DNA from 2 places in the Flagellimonas crocea genome. Region 1 is predicted to be linked to the other one. Evidence: riboswitches for the same ligand, from Rfam matches in the RefSeq annotation. Region 1 holds a riboswitch; the other holds the start of a gene.
What was found. Region 1 has a riboswitch for cobalamin ahead of SD449_RS04035 (TonB-dependent receptor plug domain-containing protein). Riboswitches for the same ligand answer to the same signal wherever they lie in the genome.
Positions count from the first base shown of each region.

Region 1 (11,781 bases):
TACCATTGTCGGGTTTCAATCCACTTTAAAAGGTTTGAACAAGTTGGTGCTGAACCAAGCCAAGTTTGAACAGGATTTGGAGGACAATTGGGCCGTGGTTGCGGAAGCTATCCAGACAATTTTAAGAAGGGAAGGCTACCCTAATCCGTATGAAGCTTTAAAAGGCTTGACACGTACCAACGAGAAAATCAATCAGAAATCCATCGCTGATTTTATTGAAACACTAGAAATTTCGGATGCCATTAAGGCCGAATTGAAACAAATAACCCCAGCGAATTACACCGGGGTTTAATGTCTTAATAAGTGAAGGGAAGATAATCAACCTTCTTTTTGTATCTGAACTCTGTGCGGATAAGGGATTTCGATTCCAGCTTCGTCAAGAGCGATTTTACTATTTTCGTGGGTGGCGAAATACACATCCCAATAATCTTCTGGCTTGCAAAAGGGACGAACGGCAAAATTCACTGAGCTATCAGCCAATTCCATCACGTTTACCGAGGGCGCAGGGTCCGTGAGTACTTTGTCGTTGGATGTCAACACCTTTAGCAATACCTCCTTTGTCTTTTTGATATCCTCGCCGTATCCCACACCTATGACCGTGTCCACCCTTATCTTGCCTTCGGCGGTATAATTGATGATGTTCCCGTTGGCCATGGCCCCGTTCGGCACAATGGCCAATCTGTTTTGAGGTGTTACCAATTTGGTCGTAAATATTTCGATGCCCTTTACCTTGCCCAAAACACCCTGTGCTTCAATAAGGTCATCGATTTTATAGGGTTTAAAAATCATGATGAGGACTCCGCCGGCAAAATTGGAGAGTGATCCTTGAAGAGCAAGTCCCACGGCAAGGCCGGCCGCAGCGATTACCGCAGCAAAAGTGGTGACATCGACTCCCAAGCGGGAGATCACGATTATGATCAGAAAAATTTTTAAGGCCCAAGAAAATAAGTTGAGTAGGAATTTTTGAAGTGACTGATCGTACTTACTTTTGGACATTACTGTGCGGGTTCCCCCAACTATCTTTTTTACCACCCACATTCCTACGAGATAAATGAGGAGTGCCGTTACCAGTTTTGGGCCAAAATCCTTTGCCAGTTCAACTCCATAATCGAACCATTCTTGTGCTTTCTCCATGTTGTTTTGGTTTTGTTAGTTTTCTTATAATGAGACACTAAGATACTAAACTAGGTCACTCATTTATTCGTTCAAAACATTCCAAAAACAAAAAGGGCAACAAATGTCGCCCTTAATTGAAGTTATGATGATTGGTCTTAGCCCTTTAAAAAGTCCCCGATTTCTCCAAGTCCCTCACCTTTGTAATCGGATTTTTGAATGGCCTGCATTAATTGGATAATGTGGGCGGGGTTCATATCCTTGCCCAATACACGGACAAGTGCAAATCCTTTATCCTCACTATCTCCGTAAATGATCACTTCATCAATGGCATCTTCATCACCTAAATATTTAATGACGCCCTTGCCATATTTTGAATTGATTTTCATTAGTTCCACAAAGTCATCACCTTTTAGGATCTCTCGAACTCTTTTCTTTTCAATTTCGTACTCTGCTTCATTATCGGCATTCTTCTTGAAGGCCAATAAGTTGAATTTTCTCAAGGATTCAATGGCTTCTTTTTGTGTCGGGTTCAAATCTATCCCGTCCATTTTAAGAATACTGGCAGGTACATCTATGGATAAAAAATTGGGGTTCTCCGAATTGTCCACGTAATACTCCTGCAGACTTGGCTGCGAAGCGCAGGAAGCCAGGAGCACTGCTCCGGCAACCAATACGGTTTTAATGATATGTTTCATCTTTTCTATGTTTTTGATTGATTTTGAAATCTAAAAATCGATTGACAATAATAAGTTGGGAGTTTCTGTGTTTTGTTACAATTCCCTTCCGATTATTGTCAACCGAAGTGTGATTAGTTCTTCTTGCCAGCTTCGTTGAGTTCTTCGGGCAAATTCATTTTTTTGGTCAATGAACTTATTTTGTTCAGGTCAATATCTCCGGTAAGGGATAAAATCACGGTCTCAAATTTATGCCCATTGGCCTCAACGTTGTTTATTCCGGTAACGAACATAAGCAGCTCGCTCACATGGTCGGAATCCCTACCCTCTTTAATGTAGAACTTAGCATTGGCGTCTTTGTCCTTTACCCTCATAAGTTCTTCCATTTTGGAAGATTTTAGGTAGCTGTCCACAGAGGATTTCATTTCTTCCCCGATTTTCTTGTTCTCGGTGGTAAACACCTTTAGGCTTTTTAGGCTGCTGGCAATATCCATAAAATCCCGTGCTTCTGGATCATCCACCTCCACATCGATTTTTGCGAGCAGATTGAACATACTTTTGTTCACCACTACGGATGTTACATCGTCGAGGTCCTCAAACTTATCAAAAAGTGATTGTGAAAACCCTGCCAAAGGCAATAAAGCCATTACTGTGATTAAAATATACTTTTTCATGTTGTTACGTTTTTTAATTGTTGTTGTAAATTTTTTGTTTTGCTTCTTCAAACTCTTTTAGATAGGCCACTTTTTCTGTGCCTTTGTTAAAATTTTCCGCCAAGAGCTCAAAGGCCTTTTTGGTTTCTTCGTAGGCGTACTCCGCCTTTTCTTGTTCCAAGCGCTGTTCTTCTTGATACTGATTTCCAAAATAAATGCCAAAGGTCAAAACTACTGCTGCTGCAACGGATAGCCACTTGTAATAGTTTACTCTAGGTTTTAATGGTACCTGCTTGGTGTACTTTTCTTCCTTGGCCATGGAAAAGTAGTTGAACATAGGTTTGTACTGCTCCAAGTGAGGGGCTACCTCGTCTTGTGAAAAATACTCCCTTAATGTTCTTTCTTCGCCCACTGTTGCAGTGGCCTCGAAATACTTTTCCAATATCTTTTCTATGTTACCCAATTCCATAGTTGTGTTTTTTTATTAATTCTTCCCTTACTGTTTTTCTGGCCCTCGACAGTGCTACGCGCACCGCAGTGGGTTTCATGTCCAATAGCTCGCATATTTCATCGAACTCGTATTGCTCTACATCCCGTAGCTGCAATATCATTTTTTGTTGTTCTGGCAGGTCTTCCATTATACGTTCCATCCAACTTACACTGTCCTCGGCCTCCAACTGTTTTTGCAAGGAGGTGTTTTCGTCGCTGTAGTTGCTGTGAACCAATTTTAGGTTTCCCGCTTGTTTGGACTTTAAACGGTCCAAGCAAAAGTTTTTGGTCATGGTCATGGCAAAAGCTTCTACGTTTTTGTACTTCTCCATCGACTCGTTCTTCGACCATAACTTCAACAAAATTTCTTGAGTGGCATCCTCCGCTTCTTCCCTGGAAACCAACAGGCGTTTTGCGAGCCTGTACAGTTTATCCTGAAATGGTAAAACCACATTTAAGAATTCTGTTTGTTTCATTGGTTGTTTTGTTGTTCAGTCTGTTAATTATCGGTCTACACTATCACGACGATACATATCGAAATTTGTTACAAAAAATTTGTTATCTCCTCATATAGCCCTATTTTGCAGGGTAAATTTACATGTTAATCCATGTGATAATGCTCATCTAAACCTACACCAATAATCAATTTGGAACAAAATTTGAGTAAATTCAATAAAAATTAAGCTATGAAAAAGTATTCTTTCCTGTTTTTAGGATTTTCCTTGCTGTTGACCTCGTGCAGTAATGATGATAACGGTATCAAGCCTGGTCCAACCCCAAACCCTGAACCAACTGCCGACGTCACCGCTCAAGACTTTATGTGGAAGGCTATGAACCTTTGGTATTTTTGGCAAGGTGATGTGGCCGATTTGGCCGATACTCGATTTTCCACCGATGCCGAGTACACGGCTTTTTTGGAATCCTACCCCGATGCTGAAAATTTCTTTTACAGTATTTGCAACAACCATGAGAGAATAGTAGGTGAAGAAACTGCCACAGACCGATTCAGTTTTGCAAACGAAGACTATAGTGAATTGGTTAGTAGCCTCTCCGGCATTTCCCAAAGCAATGGACTCGAATTTGGTTTAGGGCTTATCGGGGATTCTGGTGATGTGTTTGGGTTCGTTCAATACATCGTCCCAAATTCGGATGCCTCCACCAAAGATATCCAAAGGGGTGAATTTTTTACACGCGTCGATGGTACTCAACTAACTGTAAACAATTATCGAACTTTGCTTTTTGGTGAAAATAGTACCTATACATTAGGAATGGCGACAGTATCGAACAACACCATCTCGGACAGCGCCAAAGAAGTTACCCTGACCAAAATAGAGAACCAAATCGAAGACCCAATATTAGTTGCTAAAACCTTGGACGTAAACGGCACCAATGTGGCCTATTTGATGTACAACCGCTTTTTGAGCAGTTTTAATGAAGATTTGAACGATGTTTTCGCCCAATTTAAGGCTGATGGTGCTACAGAGTTGGTTTTGGACATGCGTTACAATCCGGGCGGCTCCGTGAATACTTCTCGCTTATTGGCCAGTATGATCTATGATACCAACACCAATAATGTTTACATCAAACAACAGTGGAATGATAAAATTCAAGCTGAATTTTCAGAAGAGTTTTTGACGGATTATTTTGCCAGCTCAACTGGTTCAAGCCCTATTAACTCGTTAAATCTTACAAGGGTATTTGTAATAGCAACAGGAGATTCCGCCTCCGCCAGTGAATTAGTAATGAACGGTCTTGCTCCTTATATGGACGTTATTCACATTGGGGAGGTTACCAGTGGAAAAATTGAATTTTCAATCACTTTGGTCGATGACCCAGGAAATTCTTTTGTCTACAATAGCGACCGTGAAGGTAATATTAATCCTCAAAACAGCTGGGGATTGCAGCCTTTGGTGGGAATAAATACAAACGCAGTCGGAAATTCTGATTATATCGACGGTCTAATCCCAGATATAGCCCTTAGCGAAGATTTGACCAATCTTGGTGTGTTGGGCGACCCAAACGAGCCTCTTTTGGCACGCGCCCTAGAAGAAATTTCTGGAATATCTGCTAAAATAGACTTTACTGTGGAAATGCCAGCTGAGAACTTTGACAGTTCCAGAATGCATACTCCATTAAAAGACAATATGTATTTGGAAAAGCCATTGCAGTTGAACAAATAATAAAAAAGCGGCCAATTGGCCGCTTTTCTTCTTTTAAAGGTTCAGGTGAACACTTCTTTCAAATATCAATAATTCTTATTTTAACCCTTTGTAAGTAAAATACGTATCCTTTATTCCGAATTTTTTTATAAATTGCAATCAACCTCTTAATTAAACTTTAGCCAGAAATTTTTTAAAGTTGGCTATTATTAATTCTAATTCATGAGGTATCTCCCCACTACATTAGCAAAAGCTTCTTCGTGATTGCTTTTTGAAAAAGTACTTCCACTATCCGCAAAATAGTAAACTTAACCATTATATCATGAAAACAAATTTCAAACTATTACTCACATCTCTATTCGTACTGTTGATTTTTAATGCATGTAACAAGACGTTCGAAGAACAATTGTTGTTGGAGGAATCACAATTGAACGAAATAATTACTGTAAAAGGACAATTTGATGAATTTCATGAACTTAAAAAACTTTACGACGATGTAGTTGTTAAGGAAATAAAGAAGAACACCGCCGATAAAAAAGGAGAATACAATTTTCAAATAGATTCCACCAATGTCATTAAAAAATCATTTGAAAATGACAACTATTACACTTTTAGCGTGATTAGGGAAGATGATATTTGGCCCAATTTCGAGAACCTCGTAATTTCCAATAAGGACGGGCAAGATCCAGAAGCTTATCTTTTTGTATACATTCCCGATGAGGCATATTTAGAAAGTTTTAAAGAAAACCCTAACACCGCATTTTCTGGGAGCATTGAAGCAAAACCGCTCGACTACGAAAAACTTATGGCCTCTGCGGGTGGTTGCATAAACTACACCACGGAAATATGTAACTATGGCGGGCACACGGACAACGGCTTGGGCGAAGGTGTTGCAGGGCCTGGTTGCCAAGACACCTACATAGTGAACAATACGGTTTGCTTTATCTCACCCAATCCTTTCGATGGTGTGGGCGGTGGCGGCGGAAGCTCCGATGGAGGAAGTGGCGGAGGTGGAGGTTCCTCAAACGATTCCGACCTTCCGTTGGCCGACTCCGATGTAATTACCAAAATAGTGGTAACTCACGAACAATTGCACCAGCTCAACAGCGACCTTGGCTTTGTATATGCTTCACCAGAGGCGTACTGGGTCAGGGATTCAAAGAATAAGTATGAAGTGAGCAGGGTTATTGAATTTGTAGAAGCCAACAAAATAAACGGGATAGTATCCAAAAATGTTAAAGATTTTTCCGCTTGGTACATTAAATTAAAAATGTTGCCCAATTCTCCTTGCGGCGTGGGACACGATTGCGTGAAATCCATAAAAATGATGGCCCAAGGCCTACGCACGCTCCATGGGCAGGAGGGTATTTTAATGGCCGATTATTTTGACAGTTTGGTCTCAGATTATGGAACTTTCACAAAATCTGATCTACAGGCCTTTTATACTATGGCAAAGGCCATTACGGAGGATTACAATAACCGAATGTTCGATGCTGTCACAGGTGGTTTTGTTGCAGGTATAACACCTGTTTTGGAGATAGCACTTTTTGAAGTAGGTGCCCCAGTTGCCATTAAGCTGCTCCAAAAAATACCCATTTCTTGGGTATATAGAGGAACCCGCTTGAACAACATGGTCAAGAAAGTTAGGCTTTTGGGTAAGATGGGAAACAATAATACTGTAAGAGAAGTAGTGACTAACACTCCAGTTGCAAAAGCATCGGAACTTTTTAAGGCACTAACAAAACACGCAATATCAAAAACAAATAAAGCAGATGGAGTAATTTTAGCCAATATGGGAAATGGGAACTTTATAACTTACCGACCTATAACCGCTTCCAGTAGTAATATTCCTGCTACAATAACTTTAGACTTCAGAGCTGCGGGGATTTGGTCAAAAGTGAGGGACGTTAAATTCGTATTACCATGATAAAAGAAAATATTTTTGATGAACAAAATTTGGATATTTTTATCCCTAATGATGGTGTGGAGTTCATTTATTCAATACTTCAGAATCTAGGATACCGTGATTTTACTACTAAAAAAGCCAAGAAACATGGGTTAGATGTACTGAACAAACTTTTTGAATTAGATTTAATTGAAATATTTAGTTGGGGTAAACATCATAACTTATTTAACAACCTAGACCTGAACAAGAATCAAACAATAAAATTAATTGATAATATTTGGTTTGTTGGAGCCGATTTTGAAGACTTTCTTAATATGCCCATGTTCAGGCACAAAGATTGGTATTTAAAAGCCTTGGACAATGAGGGGCTAACATCGACTACAAATTGGAAAATCTTTGTTAAACAGAAAATAGGAAATCTGGAAAAATGGATTGAAGAAAACAGGCCAAAAGAATAGGCAGTAATATACTACACAATCCAAGGTATAACTTACTTTAACATAAAATTGCTCCAAAAAACACCCATTTCTTGGGTATATAGAGGGACCCGCTTGAACAATATGGTCGAGGAAGCAGGGGTCTTGGAAAACTAAGTAATTCTGGAAATCATATAAGGAAGGTTTTAACTAAAACTCCCGTTTCCAAGGCAAAAGAACTTATCATTTGGGCTTTTGACCCATATAAGGCAAAAAAAGGGAAATTGAAATTGAATATGCATCGTAAGTCTAAAAGAAATTGTCACAACATTACTCAATACCTAATCAAAATAAAAAAGCGGCCTATCGGCCGCTTTTCCTTTTTAAAGGTTCAGGTTGAGCCCGATCCTAAAGTTTCGTCCTCGGGTGGTGAAACCTAGCAATTCACGATAATCTTCGTTCAGCAAATTATCCGCATTCAAGAATACATTCAATTTATTCTTAATCAGTTCGTGCCTAATGGAAAAGTTCAACAGTGAAAATGGTTCCAAGGCAATATCCGAGAACGTAGCAAAATCCGTATCAAAACGTTCACCAGTGTAAGCGTAGGTCAATGACGCATCGGTACTCTCACAGAATTGATACCACAAAGACACATTCGCCTTGTGCTTGGGAATACGGATGGCATTGTCGCCCTTCCGTTCCGTGAAGGTGTAGTTGGCATTGACGCTAAAGCTGCTCCAAGGCAACCACGTAGCTTCTACCTCTACCCCATTGGCATCAATTTCATCCGCCACATTGATGCTCATAAAATTGGCATCGTAACCAATGGCATTCGTCTCGTTTCTATCAAAATAAACCGTGCTGATTCGGAAAGTATTATCGAGTTTAAATTCAATACCTCCCTCAATGGTAGCGTTTTCTTCAGGCTCCAATTCTGGATTCCCGCCGAAAGCACCGAACAATTGCGTTAGATTCGGTGTGATGTACGATGTAGCATACGACCCCATCAATTTTACATATCCATCTTCAGTATCAAACACAAATGATGGATTCACATTGTACACAAAATGGTTTCCATATTCGGAGTGATTGTTCAGTCTGGCGCCCGCATTCAGATTCAATCCAAAATCCGAAACATAGACCACATTGGCATAAGGGTCAACAATGGTAAAATCCACTTCTTCTGTAAAAATCGCTTCAACCTTTATATAATTCACCCCAAGTACCGTGTGGAACTTTTCAGCAAAAACGTATTTATTGTACACGTCCAACACCCAATTACTTCCTTCGGTCATACTTTCCCCAAAAGTGTCATTGGCCACGGACTCATAGTCCGTATAGGCAGCGTTCAAGTGAATGGAACCTTTGCCATAATCAAATTCTGATGACAGACCTACGCGTTGCTGCTCATTTTCACCCAAATTATCAGCTTCGGCCATTGAAGCATCATATTCATTCTTGAACTTGGTCTGATTACCATAAACCTGAACCCCAAAACTTTCCGAAAACTGATACCCTAGCTTTAGATTAGTGCTGTAATGGGAAAAAATGTCCTCTTCGTTCTCTGGCGTCACCGCGGCAGAGAGCCCACTCTTATATCGGTTGGAAAAATCGACCCCATAATTGAACTTGCCCAAAGTACCGTTCACATTCGCAGAATTTTGAATGCTCCCGATATTATAATTCTGGTCATCGGCTGTTTGATTGGTCCCTACGCTCGTTTCAAAATTTCCTGCAATCTTCTTTTCGGAGCTCTTTTTCGTTGTGATATTGATCACGGCCGTTACCGCATTGGTTCCATAAAGCGTACTTGCCGCTCCTTTAATGATCTCAATGGATTCGATGGTATTGGGCGAAAGCAAGCGAAGATCGTACTCTGCAGAAAATGTAGATGGATCCTGCACACGAACACCATCGATAATGATCAAAACCTGACGTCCACGGCCACCACGCGCATACACCCCAAGCACATCCCCATCACGACCGCGGCTACCTGCAATCTCGATACCGCTTTTGGTGTTGATGATTTCCGCAACCGTCCTGCCCTGGTTGCGCTGCATTTCTTCAGCAGTGATTTTGATCACTGTTTTTCCTGAGTTTTCTCGTTTCAACTCAAATTTTGAGTCGCTTACAACAACCTCGTCCAGTTGTTGCACTTTAAGTGAATCTTGCTGTACATTTTGTGCAAAAATTCCCTTGCCCGCCAATAGGGCGGTAATCAACCATAAATGATTTTTTTTCATTTCGTTTAATTGAATAAACGGGAGAATAGTATGTGATGCATACGTAAACTTTTATCCCGAAAGTTTAACATTGTTTGTTTGAATTTGGCAGGTCTCCTGGCTTGTGTTTTGTCTCCTACCTTCCCACCCATTGGGCAGTGGCTTTGAAGAAGAGACAATCGCCTACTACGTACTGATGCTCAAAAAACATCAGTGCCGATTCGGCACATACATTTACAGTTGCGGGAACAGCTCCAGTTTTTCACTGGATTCCCTTTTAATCCCACGGAAACTCCGTGCGAACCAAAATTCGGGGCCAAAGCTAATCAATCTGTTTAATCTTTTTCCGCAAAAATTAAATAATCTTACTTTTGACCCATGGCACAAAAACATCGATTGATTCTACCACTGGTATTGCTTCTGGTAGCGCTGACGGGTTGTAAACAAGAAAAAAAGCAGCAACCTGTTCAAATTCAAGAAACAGCATCGAACATTACGTATGCAAAGGGCTTCACGATAAAAAAAGAAGGCGATATAACCATTATTGAAGTCACCTCTGCTTGGCCAGGTGCCGACAATTTTACCTACGCCCTGGTTCCAAAGGAAAAATTGATAGCAATGTCCTTTCCAAGAGATGCCTACGATGCCATTATTGGCACTCCTGTTGAAAAAGTGGTGCTTACCTCCACCACCCACATTGAGCCCCTAACGCAATTGGGCGAACTCAATACCGTGGTCGGTTTTCCCAATACGGATTACATTTCTTCCCCAGAGGCTCGAAAACTGGTGGAAAACGGGCAAATTCAAAATCTGGGCATGAACGACATGCTTAACACTGAAATGGTGCTCGCCATGAATCCAGAGCTTATTGTCGGGTTTAGCATCAACAATGAAAACAAGGCGTACGACATTATCAAAAAAGCAGGGACGCCCGTGGTCTACAACGGCGATTGGGTAGAACACACCCCTTTGGGAAAAGCGGAATGGATCAAGTTCTTTGCACCTTTCTTTCAAAAAGAGGCCTTGGGCGATAGTATTTTTGCAGAAGTTGAATCTTCCTACCTACAAGCCAAGGAATTGGCCCAAAAAGCAAAGACCAAACCCACGGTTTTAACAGGCGGACTGTACAAAGACGTATGGTACGTAGCAGGCGGGAAAAGCTGGATGGCCAAGTTTCTGGAGGATGCCAATGCCGATTATCTTTGGGCCGATAACAACGAAACGGGCAGCATAGGACTCAGTCTGGAATCGGTTTTAGAAAAAGCCCAAGACGCCGAATATTGGTTCAATCCGTCAGCCGAAACCACGTATAACGAATTGGCCGAAGCCAATCCACACCATCAACAGTTTGATGCTTTCAAAAGCAAAAATGTGTTTTCCAATGCCATTGACAAAGGCGAAACGGGAGGGCTCATTTTTTATGAATCGGCCCCACATAGGCCCGATTTGGTATTGAAAGACCTCATCAAAATATTGCATCCCGAACTATTGCCGCAACACGAACTGCAATTCATCAAACCGTTACAATAAATGCAAGGAGGTCGAACATATCGGTTTTCGTTTTTACTGATGGTGCTCGCCTTGCTGTGTTCGTGGCTATTGAACATCAGTTCGGGGTCGGTTACTATACCTTTTGCCGATATGTTGTCTACCCTATTCGGGGAAAGTCCTGAAATTGCTTCGTGGGAGTACATCATCTGGGATTATCGGGTGCCCAAGGCATTTACCTCCATTTTGGTGGGTGCTGGACTCGCTTTGAGCGGACTTTTGATGCAAACCCTGTTCAGAAACCCTTTGGCTGGCCCTTTTGTATTGGGTATCAGTTCGGGGGCCAGTTTGGGCGCTGCCTTATTTTTAATGGGTACATCCATTTTGGCAGGGTACACCTCCCTATCATTTCTGGGTGATATAACCCTATCCATCGCCTCAAGTTTTGGTAGTTTTTTGGTGCTTTTGATAGTAATGATCGTGGCCCAACGGGTAAAGGACACTATGGCCTTACTCATTATTGGGTTGATGTTCGGCAGCATCACTTCTGCAATTGTGAGCGTTCTGGCCTATTTTTCAAGTGCAGAGGATTTGCAACGGTTTAATTTTTGGTCCTTCGGAAGCGTGGGCAATCTATCCGTAAATCAATTATTTT
Region 1 is NZ_JAUZVX010000001.1:865,615-877,395, forward strand. Features, by position in the region: gene purB (adenylosuccinate lyase) at 1-292, shown strand, start outside; gene SD449_RS03995 (mechanosensitive ion channel family protein) at 319-1,134, opposite strand; gene SD449_RS04000 (DUF4252 domain-containing protein) at 1,272-1,811, opposite strand; gene SD449_RS04005 (DUF4252 domain-containing protein) at 1,925-2,464, opposite strand; gene SD449_RS04010 (hypothetical protein) at 2,478-2,912, opposite strand; gene SD449_RS04015 (RNA polymerase sigma factor) at 2,899-3,408, opposite strand; gene SD449_RS04020 (S41 family peptidase) at 3,619-5,112, shown strand; gene SD449_RS04025 (hypothetical protein) at 5,414-7,018, shown strand; gene SD449_RS04030 (hypothetical protein) at 7,015-7,455, shown strand; gene SD449_RS04035 (TonB-dependent receptor plug domain-containing protein) at 7,797-9,659, opposite strand; cobalamin riboswitch at 9,729-9,961, opposite strand; gene SD449_RS04040 (ABC transporter substrate-binding protein) at 10,017-11,168, shown strand; gene SD449_RS04045 (FecCD family ABC transporter permease) at 11,169-11,781, shown strand, end outside.

Region 2 (11,781 bases), on a different contig from region 1:
TTTTTTGAGTGAAATGTATCAATATCACTGGTAATCCTAACCAAGTTGGATATGAAACATGAATTTCCATTTTGTGGATTCCCGTCGATATATTGAATATTATAACTGAGGCCCCGTATTCTTGAAGAACACTATGGGCCTCATAAGTTTTAAAATGTTTTAGTAACCATTATTATCGGTACCCAAACTTGGGTTACGTTGAAGTTCTGGTCCAGGCAAAGGCAGCAACATATGTTTTGGTTCGATCTGTTTGCCTCTTTCGGTGGTGTGCCCGACAGCATCCACGAAGGATATGGAACCAGGTGAATCCGCTACTGGGAACTGTCCTGTACGAACAATATCGAACCAAGTTTTAAATTCAAAAACTAATTCCCTGTGTCTTTCTTTCCAAACTTCCTGTACAAAGGCTTCTGTTCCCAAACCGGATAAATCTGCTTCAACTGTGGCAATGTCGGATTCCCAGTAAGCTCTGGCACGCACTTGGGCCAAATAGTTAATGGCATCTGGGGTAACTCCGCTAGATCTAGCAATGGCCTCGGCCGCAATCAACAATACATCGGCATAACCATATACTGCAAAATCTTTTCCTGAGTTTGCTGTTTCAAAAATAGCGGTATCATCATGCCAGACGTAAGGTGCTGTTGCAAAGGTCTGTCCTGAATCTTGAAAGGTGGAATGAAAATATTGCTTTTCCTGAATTCTTAGGTCAGTTGCCGGGTCATATAAATCCATAAATCCATCTGAAGGTAGGTACCCTCCGTTAGTAATATCATAAAGTACTTCTGAAGCAAGCGCTACAGGGTAAGAGTACCTTGGATAAACGGAAGTTCCTATCTCTGGGTCATATTCTTTGATGTAAATATGTTCGACGGCAGATGCATCTGATTTTCTGATCTTGTTGTAGGCGGAGTTTTCCAAATCCACAACTCCTGGAGACAGCTCATCGTGCTGCACCAAATCATAGGAACCGTATGTTCCATTGATTATGTCCTGTGCCAAGCTGGCTGCATCACTGTATCGGTCCGCATTCAATGGGTTTCCGCTCATGGTCAGGTAAACATCGGCCAATAGGGTCGCAACCGCTCCTGCAGTTACGCGCTTACCGTTGTCCACCATGCTTACGGTTGGCAAACCACCATTAAGAGCATCGGTCAAATCTTGTTCTATCAGCGTATAGACATCGGCCACAGGGCTTCTTTCCAAATACAGATTTTCCAAAGATTCATAGGGTTCTGTGGTCAATGGTACGGGACCGAACCACCTTACTAAAAAATAGTATGCAAAGGCTCTAAAGAACTTGGCTTCGGCCAATAGTTGTGATCTTTCAGAATCGCTCAATCCTGGTGTTTCGGGAATATACTTGATGGCATTGTTTGCCCTGGAGATTCCCAAATAAAGTTCCCTCCATCTATCTTGAAGATAACCTCCAATGTTATCCCCGTTTAGGGTAAGCTCTTGTGAATTGCTTACATGGAGTTCCTGACCTGCGTATTCATTAACAAAATACCCGGACATGTATCCTCCAAGCATCATTGGGGTTCCACTATACACTCCACCATCCGTCATGCTGGGAGCACCGGTCCTGTAGAGTGAATTTACCGCACTGTAGGCCTGGTCAGGTTCTGAGAAGAACTGATTGGAATCCAGTTCGCTCAAGGGTTTCTCCTCTAAAAAGTCAGAACAGGAACCCAATACAATTATTCCGATTAGAAAAACTATATATTTAATTTTCATGATATCTTTTTTATGTATTAAAATTTCAGGCTACATCCAATGGTAAATGTTCTTGGCTTGGGATACTGGAAGAAGAAAATGTTCTGTCCCCATTGGTTCCCGCCCCATGAAGTAGCTTCTGGGTCGTACCCTTGAAAGTCCTTGGAATGAATCACGAAAGCATTTTCCAAACTGGCATATACCCTAAGACGGTTCAAGCCCATGATATCCAAAAACTGCTGATTGAAGTTATAGCCCAAAGAGAATAGGTTTCCTCTGATGTAGGAACCGTCCACAACCCATCGGCTATCTACCTGACTGTTCTGCCCTGCATACGCTTGGTTCCTGATTTCCTGAACCTGAGTATTCTGATTGCTCTCGGTCCAACCATCGTATAGAATGGTAGCAAGTCCGTTGGCAATACCTGAACGGTCTTCGGTAGAGTGATAGAATTGCTGCATAATCTCTACACCAGCCACAAATTGAATGTCTGCGGTGAAATCAAAGTTCTTATATCTGAAGGTGTTGATGAAACTTCCCGTGATATCCGGCAAGCCTTTTCCAAGGATTTTCTTTTCTGCGGATCGTTTGGCCTCACCAGGAACGGCTCCGACCTCGGCTGCCTCGGCTGCCTCATCTGTGTTCCATGTTCCTAAACGTTCATACCCCCAGAAGGAACTCAAAGATTCTCCAACACGTAAAATAGTTTGGCTACCGGATACCCAGAATGGTCCTGGTTCGATGTCCTCGTCGTTCTCACCCAAGCTTTCAATCCTGTTCTTGTTGTAGTTCATGTTGAAGGAAGTTTCCCAACCGAAATCGGCTTTACGGATAATTTCTCCCGTAATCATGGCCTCGATACCTTTGTTGGAAACCGAACCGATATTATCCCTTACCGATGTAAATCCTGTTGTATAAGGAACTGGTCTGTCCAATAGAAGATCTTTGGTCAATTTATCATAGTAGTCAAACTCAAAGCGTAACCTAAAATCAAAGGCGGCAAGATCTAAACCTATATCGAATTGACTAGTTTTTTCCCATTCCAACCCTGGATTGGACAAACGATTGACGGAACTGGAACTTACCCTTGTACCATTCAGCAAAACTGTTCCTGAAGAAACTGTTGCCAATGAACTATAAGGTGCGATCTCTGTGTTACCAGTAATACCGTAGCTACCACGTAGCTTAAGTCTGTTGATTGCGATCACATCCTGCATAAAAGCTTCTTCACTGATGTTCCAACCGGCACCGATTGAAGGGAAGAAACCGTATTTATTGTCTTCACCAAATCTTGATGAACCATCGACCCTTCCTGTCAAAGTCAACAGATATTTGTCTTTAAATGTATAACCGGCACGTAAAAAGTAGGAGTTCAAAGCCCACTCGTTAGTTGTGGATTCCGGTGCACTTGGGTTACTGGCGGAGCCAATGTTGTTGTAACGGAAAAAGTCGTCACTAAAGCCTCTGGCAAAAATGTTGGAAGACTCATAAGTGCGTTCTTGCCAGCTAATACCCAACATGGTGTTAATTCTGTGGTCACCGAACTCTTTATTGTATGTTAGGTAGTTCTCTTGTTGCCAATAAGTGCTCTTCTCATTAAAAATACGGGCAAAACCATTTGGTGCTGAGATATTCACCAAGTCACGTGGCGAGTATTCCTTCTTGTTTCTGATGTTCTTATCAAAACCAAACTGTGTCCTGAACTCCAAACCTGGCATAATGGTAAAATTCACGTAGAAGTTTCCAAAAAGCTGATTTCTTTCCCAGAATCTTTCCTGTGTTTCCAATACGTGAACCGGGTTGGACATGGACTCCAAGTTGTAGGCATCGCTGATCATTTGGCTATTGCTCCATGTTCCATCAGGGAATTTTACTGGGAAAATTGGAGGCATTTCAATCATGGTTCTTCTTGGGGTCTGGCCACCGCCGCCCTCTTCGAACTCGGTATCCTTGACATCATTTACAAGAAGGTTCACACCCAATTTCAACCAATCTTTTGGAGTGACATCATAAGCAATTTTTCCGCTGATCCTATCCAACTCGTTGTTCAGCATTATACCTTCTATATGGGAATAGTTCAAAAACACCCCGATAGATGATTTTTCGCTTCCCTGCTGAATCGACAATTGATGGTTATTGGAATAAGCCGTTCTGGTAGCTTCATCTTGCCAATCGGTATCGTACAATGGATTACCTTGTGCATCAAAAAGATTTGGGTCGTTTGTCGTAAATACCGGAGCAGGGTCGCCAGGGCGGTACTTTGGAGTGTTCTCCATACCTGTACGAACTACTTCCAACCACTCTTCCGCGTTCAACAAATCCATTTTCTTACGGATGCTTCCCACACTTAAGAAACCATCATAACCTATACTTATCTTTTCATCTTTTGAACCTCTTTTGGTCGTAATCAAAACAACTCCGTTGGCACCCCTAGCACCATAGATCGCTGCGGAAGATGCATCTTTCAGCACCTCCATCCGTTCGATATCGTTGGGGTTGATGAATTGAATGTCATCCATTACCACACCATCTACTACATATAGGGGGTCTGTTGAGGAATTGATGGTTCCAACACCACGAATTACGATTCTTGGCGAACCTGTAGGTGAACCTGAATTTAAAAATACATTTACACCGGCAACTTTACCCCTCATGCCTTGCAGTGCATTGCTAACGGGTGCCTTTAATAGGGTTTCGCTATCCACTGCGCCAACGGCTCCGGTAAGGTCAGATTTTTTCTGTGTACCGTAACCCACTACGACAACCTCTTCGAGTGCGGCCACATTCTCTTTTAGCGATACATCTATGGTCTGTTCCCCGGTGACTTCGATCTCTTGGGTCACAAAACCGATATAACTGAAGACCAGGACATCACCGGAGTCCGCCATAATGCTATAGTTACCGTCAAAGTCGGTGGTAGTACCCTTGGAGGTACCTTTTACCAAAATCGACACACCTGGAATGGGAGTGCCGGTATTATCGGTAACTTTTCCGTTAACAGTAAACTGTACATTGGTTCTGATCAACTCGTTAATCTTGTCCGGGCTCAAAGCGGTAGGCACTTTATCAATATCGTGCTTGCTTAGGAGGTTTTCAATTTTATCCTTAATCTCCGGGTTGTTCTTTGGAAACAGAATGATCTGGTTTCTCACAAAGCTAAAAGCAATATCGGAATCCGAGAACAGTTCGCTCAGTACGGCATCCAGTGTCTTGTTTTCAACTTTTAGCGATTTTCTGGAATAAACGTCCACAATGCTGTTATTGTAGAAAAAACTATAATCGCTCTTACGCTCGATTTCGTTCAGAATCCGCTTTAATCTTACATTATTTGCCTCCAATGAGATGCTTTGGGCATTTGCTTCAGAAGCAAATAACTTGGCCAAGGTAAGTGCCACTAAGATCAAATAGATTTTCATTATCCTGATAATTGGGACCTTTGGTAAAAAAAGTTCCTTTTTTTCCATAATTTTGAAAAGTTTACGATGTTTAATTACATTTTATGTGGTTAAATAGTCTCTGAGAGGAAGGTGTTGCCGCACCTTCCTCTCTCTTTTTGGTTTTATTGCTTCATAAATAGTGTTATTTGGTTATTATGCATTCTATAGAGTATGGGCGATGATACCTCAAAGAGGTCCAAGATCTGTTCAATACCAAGATTGTCAAACTCCCCGGTATATTTATAATCCATTATTCCAGGGGATTCTACGGATATTTCAACCTTGTATTTCCTTTTTAAATCACTTATTACTTGTCTTATGGGAGTTTCGTCATAAATCAGTTTTCCCTGGCGCCATGCCGTAAATTTATTGGTCTGCACGTTGTCCACGATGAGCTTGTCGGCATCCTTTACATAAGTGGCTCTTTGGGATGGTGCCAAAACAACGGTTTTCTGATTTCGCTCCTCCACCACCTTCACTTTCCCAGAAATCAACGTGGTTTCCACATGTTGGTCCTCGGGATAGGACTTTACGTTAAAAACAGTTCCCAAAACTTGAATGTTCATTCCATTTCCTGTATCCACCATAAAAGGTTTTTCCGCATTATGCGCCACGTCAAAAAAGGCTTCCCCGTTTAGGCTCACCTCTCTTGATGCCCCGGAAAATTTCTCCGGATATGAAAATATGGTGTTTGCATTGAGGGTAACTTTGGTACCATCTGACAAGGTTATGGTCTTGTTCTCTCCTATTGAGGTAGAAGCCAAAATTATCTGTGAAGGTTTTTCTTCCAATTGTTCATATGGAGAAACCAACGTATAGGCCAATGCAACCATTAGCAAAACGCAAGCTGCATATCCTACATATTTATACCAATCGGCAAATTCTCTTTTGGTCTCTAGTTTATTTTTGCGCTCGCCCTCTTTTAGCAGTTTGGCGACATGCCTTGCTTTCAGTACATGGTAACGCTGTTGTTGCTTGGGGTTTTTGAGCAACCACTTCACAACCTCAGCCTTTTTCCCTTCCGATAGACGGCCTTCTACCAGTGCATTTATATCCTTGTTGTTCATCTTAAATTAGGAACAGTATTCAATAGCAGGACGTAAAAAAGAAAGACACCCCCTAGTCGGAAAGTAAAATTTATAAAAATAGGGAGGGTAAATATTCTGCCAGTGCTACTCTAAGCTGCCTTAAAGCTCTGGTCATGTGGTTTTCCACGGTTTTTGGGGAAATTTCCAATTCCTTCGAAATTTCCTTGTTGCACAACCCCTCTACCCTGCTCTTTTTGAAAACCTTTTGGCACTTTTCGGGAAGTTGCTCTATGGCTTGGTCGACCAAGGATTGAAGTTCCCTCGCCAAAATGGATGAGGCCATATCGTCGGCCAAGGCTCCATGGTTCAACCAAAACTCCTGTTGCTCAAGGGACATCTCTTTGGTGAGCTTATTCTTTTTGGCACGAAGGTAATCCAAGCAGGCATTTCGGGTCATGCTATAAATATAACCTGTGAGATTGGAGGTGATTTGCAAATCGGCCCATTTGTCCCATAATTTGATGAAAACATCATGAACAATCTCTTCGGCATCTTCTCGGGAAGGCACATAACTATTTACAATCACCACAAGTTTTGGCCTGTAGAACTCATATATTACGCTAAAATCATCCTCCATGACGTTTTCCGAAAGAGGCTCGATTTTGAGGTTATGCAAATATTCGGGCTTCATTTTTGGTAAATGCAAACAATTTGTTCCCGCAATTTACAAATTTCGGATTAACAACAAATTTTTAATCTCACGATTTACCAAGTGCCCCACAATTAATATGGTGGGGATGCTACAATCGAAAGACCAGAATATTGGAATGATGGTTTGGAGCTCTTTGGGTTGGGGTCGATTGACAGGTAAAATAAAAAGGGGAATGGAAATGAAGGCAGGCAGGATCAAATCGGGCGGGAATGTTGGGGCACCACCGGTTGAGGACGAGTTCCTGTTCAATGTCATCGATGTTCTGGAAAAAATAAGCAGCGAAATTGGAAAATCCATACCACAGATCGCTATCAACTGGTTGCTTCAGAAAAAAAGTGTTTCCAACATCGTCATTGGCGCAAGGAACGAAAAGCAATTGCTCTCCAACATTGATTCCGTTGGTTGGAACTTGTCCGAAGAACACCTAAAGCTTCTCAATGGGATATCAGGGCAAGCACCGATTTATCCCCATTGGGTTGGGGATAGATAGGAACAAAGGGCCATAAGGCCCGTTTCTCGACGCAATACGGTTAAAACATTTCACGTAGGACTCATCTCTAGCGGTATTGAAACTGTAGAGGTAAAAAACTACTATACCTCTTGTAAAGTAATAATTTTAGCGCAGTTAAATTTGTGGTAATTCTTTATTAAACCATAGTTTAAAGGGACCTTTCAAGTAGTTCTGTTTATCTCTCGATTTTGGAATAGATTGGCCAATCGGTCTTACTAAAATTGAAACCATTCGAAAAAATCTGCGAACAATGATTGCATCGATATACATTAGAGCTTTGTAGTAAAGCGCAAGAAACATGTATCCCATCGGTTGGCCTCTTTGTTAAGGGGCCGATTTTGATATCGGCCCCCTTTGGTCCTAATTTGAAGGTTGGCCAACGGCCTCTCTCATTTGCCGGGCTGCGGAAACCATCACCTTCAAGGCTTTTTTGGTTTCCTCCCACCCCCTTGTCTTCAATCCGCAATCAGGGTTTACCCAGAGTTTGGATGCGGGCAATACGCTTTCCGCCTTACGTAGGAGCTCCAAAATTTCTTCGATGTTTGGAACCCTTGGAGAATGGATGTCATATACCCCGGGTCCTATGTCATTGGGATAATCAAACGCTTTAAAGGCATTCAACAATTCCATTTGGGATCGCGAACACTCAATAGTAATTACATCCGCATCCATATCCGCAATATTGTTGATGATATCGTTGAACTCCGAATAGCACATATGGGTATGTATCTGAGTGGAGTCCTTCACCCCGCTAGTGGACAACTTAAAGGAACCTATGGCCCAGTCTAGATAGTGGTCCCATTCTTTTTTATGCAAAGGCAAGCCTTCCCGAATGGCAGGTTCATCCACCTGTATGATCCCTATGCCCGCTTTTTCCAAATCGATTACCTCGTCAAGTAGAGCCAATGCTATTTGATTGCAGGTCGTGGAACGGGGCTGATCATCCCGCACAAAGGACCATTGTAGCATGGTGACCGGCCCCGTCAACATTCCTTTTACGGGCTTTTCGGTCAAGGCTTGTGCAAACGAAGTCCAGAACACTGTCATCGCATGCGGCCGGGAGACATCTCCATATATAATGGGAGGTTTCACACATCTCGACCCATAACTCTGTACCCATCCATTTTGAGTAAAGACAAACCCTTCCAACTGTTCGCCAAAGTACTCTACCATGTCGTTGCGTTCGAATTCGCCGTGTACATGGACATCTAGACCTATTTCCTCTTGAAAAAGGACGGCTTTTATCGTTTCCTTCATCAGGTATTCAACATACTCATCTTCACTTAGTTTTCCTTTTTTATACAGTGACCTCATATTTCTCAGCTCTTGGGTCTGTGGAAAGGATCCAATCGTAGTGGTAGGAAAAAGAGGAAGTTTTAAATGGGCTTCCTGAAGAATTTTTCTTTTTTCAAAGGGAGTTATCCTGTGGTAATCCCTTTCCCGAAGTTTCTCCACGCGTTGTTTTACCAAGGGCTTATGGATTACAATGGAATTTTTCCTTTTCTCCATGGAAGCCAAATTGTCCATGAAGATCGAGTGGGATTCGTAATCAGGAACACTGACGAGTGTCTTTAAGTTATGGAGTTCTTCCAATTTTTGATTGGCAAAGGCCATCCACTCCTTGATTTCCTTGGAAAGTGTTCCTTCATTCCTTTCCAATTCCAAATCACAGGGAACATGTATCAAGGAACACGATGGAGAAATAAAAACACGCTCCATACCCAATTGAGTCTTGGTCTTTAGAATAATTTCCATAGAAGACCGGAAATCGTTTTTCCAAATATTCCGGCCATCGATTACGCCCAGAGATAAGGATACATTCCTATTTAATTTACCGGAGGACAAAATTTTGTCCAATTCCCTTGGACCTCGTCTTAAATCCAGGTGCAAGGCGCACACGGGCAATTGGAGCACGGTATCAAGATTGTTCCCATATTCCCCAAAGTAACTGGCCAATAGGATTTTGAGATTTGGAAATTTTTCCGCGATTCCTTCGTATACTCCTGTAATGGCATTTTGTTCCCTATCCGCCAAGTCTGTGGAAAGGATGGGTTCATCAAATTGCACCCATGTGGCTCCCGCATCTGTCAGTTTTTTAAGGATGTCATGGTATACGGAAAGAAGTTCTGGCAATAGGTCGAGCCTATGGAACCCTTTCTCCTTTTCTTTGCCCAACAATAGATAGGTCACTGGGCCCAAAAGCACAGGTTTGGTGTGAATACCCAATGATTTGGCCTCATTGAACTCATCAACTGCTTTTGACGAAAGCAATTCAAATCCTTGATTTTTGGTAAACTCTGGAACAATGTAGTGGTAGTTGGTATCGAACCATTTGGTCATTTCCATGGCGATGACATCCACTCCATCTCTTTGTACTCCCCGAGCCATGGCAAAATAAAGGTCAAAAAGATTTACATCAGGTCCCTTTAGATCAGAATACCGCTCCGGGATGGCACCCACCATAAGTGTGGTATCCAATACCTGATCATAAAATGAGAAATCGTTGGATGGGATAAGGTCGATTTCCTTTTCTTGCTGGAGCTTCCAGTTTTCCTTTCGGATGCTTTTACCCGCATCCAGTAGATCTTGCATGGCACTCTTGCCAGACCAATACTTTTCGCAAGCCCTTTTCAGCTCGCGGTGGGCACCGATTCTTGGATAGCCCAAATTGCTTGTTTTCATTGCTAAAGCTTTTATAAAATTGAACAATTAGATAAAAGCTCCTTAGCTCAACTTCGCAATGCCTTAAAACAAGAGGAACGCATACGGGATTTGCCGAGGAAATCCCCGGTAAAGTTCAAACGTTCGACCTGCCCTTTACGCGAAGGCACCGTCAAAATCCCAAAAAGTGGGTACAATATGGGCAGGTATCCTGGCTTGTCCGATTTTTACCGCCTTCTCATCCTGAATCTGGACAATGGCTTTATGGGCAAAAACATACTATTCCAAAATGGAATCGGACTTACAGTTGCGCGTCAGCTCGTGATTTACACACGATTCCCTTTTAATCCCGACATCTGTCGGAAACCCTTATCGTTTTGATAAAGAAATTAAGTAAAGAACTTATTTGGGCATAAATGTATGTAATAATCCCAGTATATAATTAATTTGAATGTTTTATTATTGAAAGAGCATGTGGCAGCCCCGTAAGATTGTAGAACTTCAAAAAAAGAGAGGAATTTGGATGCCCAATTCGGACTGATTGATCTGTAATCTTCCAATATACAGAACAAACTGTTGCATTTCCTGCACAATCAGGACGGACAGATTATGAACTTCATGACGCCCACCATAGGGTCAACGACCGCTTTTGAACAATAAAAAAACCTTCACAAAGAGAAAGTTATTTGAAGGCCATCCTAGATGTTTAGCAAATGGGATAAAAACGACCCATTGCGTTTTTCTTTAAAACGAGCGAAGCGTTGTTTCTAAGTAATTAAAAACTTCTTTCAGGGATAGATTAACTTAAAGGAACTCTTGTAAAAAATGACTTTTCGGTAAGAAATCATGCTGTCTGAGATTACTAGACATCAATATATAACTTTGAGAGGCTCTTTTCTTTACTTCTCCCTAAATGAACTTTAAGTGTTTTGACCCGATAGGTCGGTCAATCTCACGAGAAGTGCATGCTTTAATCGAGTTGGCTCAATTTTACCAATTTTCCATAAAACAAAAAGGCCCACTCGATTCGAGTGAGCCTCTGTCTCACTAATTCAAACTTCACTACATAATTAAAATGAAGACCTTAAAATCTCATTCAGAGATTCAACTACTCTGTTAGAAATCTATTATAAGAACGGACCTCAATATCAATACCCTTAGTTAAATATTGTTTTTAAGATGGCCACTTTCTATGTTACTGGACAGCATTCCAATATAAACATGGTTGATCATCTGAACCCAATAGTATTGCGTGCCTGGATTACCTAATTAAAAATCCCGATAATTCCCGGACAAATACCTGTTGGCCTTTTCCTCCTGGAACTGTGCCGTTTCGGCGTCCCAGTGCAAGGTTTCCCCGGGGAAACGCCCCGCAATGGTTCCCAAGAGTATTGTTTCGGTCAATCTGGCGGCATAATCAAATGGTGCCGTTGTTTCTCCCTTGCCCAGACAGGCATCCACAAATTGGTGGTAGTGCTTGGGCCCTTCGGTGCCATAATTTCTTATTGGCTCGCCCAGACCGTGCTCTTCGGACACCTTGGCGATCTCCTTGGAAATGTCGACATATTTGCCACGGACGATCTTTTTGGGCAACTGCATAAAGTGGGGCAGCAACAAGCGTCCTTTCGTCCCTACGAACATGGCGCCCTGTTCTGGCAGTTCGTTCTCACCAGCTACCCCGGCGTCCAGGGAAATGTTGGTTTCGCCACTTTTCTTGTT
Region 2 is NZ_JAUZVX010000007.1:34-11,814, reverse strand. Features, by position in the region: gene SD449_RS18385 (RagB/SusD family nutrient uptake outer membrane protein) at 160-1,734, opposite strand; gene SD449_RS18380 (TonB-dependent receptor) at 1,752-5,129, opposite strand; gene SD449_RS18375 (FecR family protein) at 5,273-6,217, opposite strand; gene SD449_RS18370 (RNA polymerase sigma-70 factor) at 6,288-6,869, opposite strand; gene SD449_RS18365 (aldo/keto reductase) at 6,976-7,380, shown strand; gene metE (5-methyltetrahydropteroyltriglutamate--homocysteine S-methyltransferase) at 7,762-10,083, opposite strand; cobalamin riboswitch at 10,247-10,448, opposite strand; partial or broken gene SD449_RS18355 (gfo/Idh/MocA family oxidoreductase) at 11,332-11,781, opposite strand, start outside.
Region 2: linked by a shared signal. The riboswitch ahead of metE (5-methyltetrahydropteroyltriglutamate--homocysteine S-methyltransferase) and the one ahead of SD449_RS04035 (TonB-dependent receptor plug domain-containing protein) in region 1 are both predicted to bind cobalamin.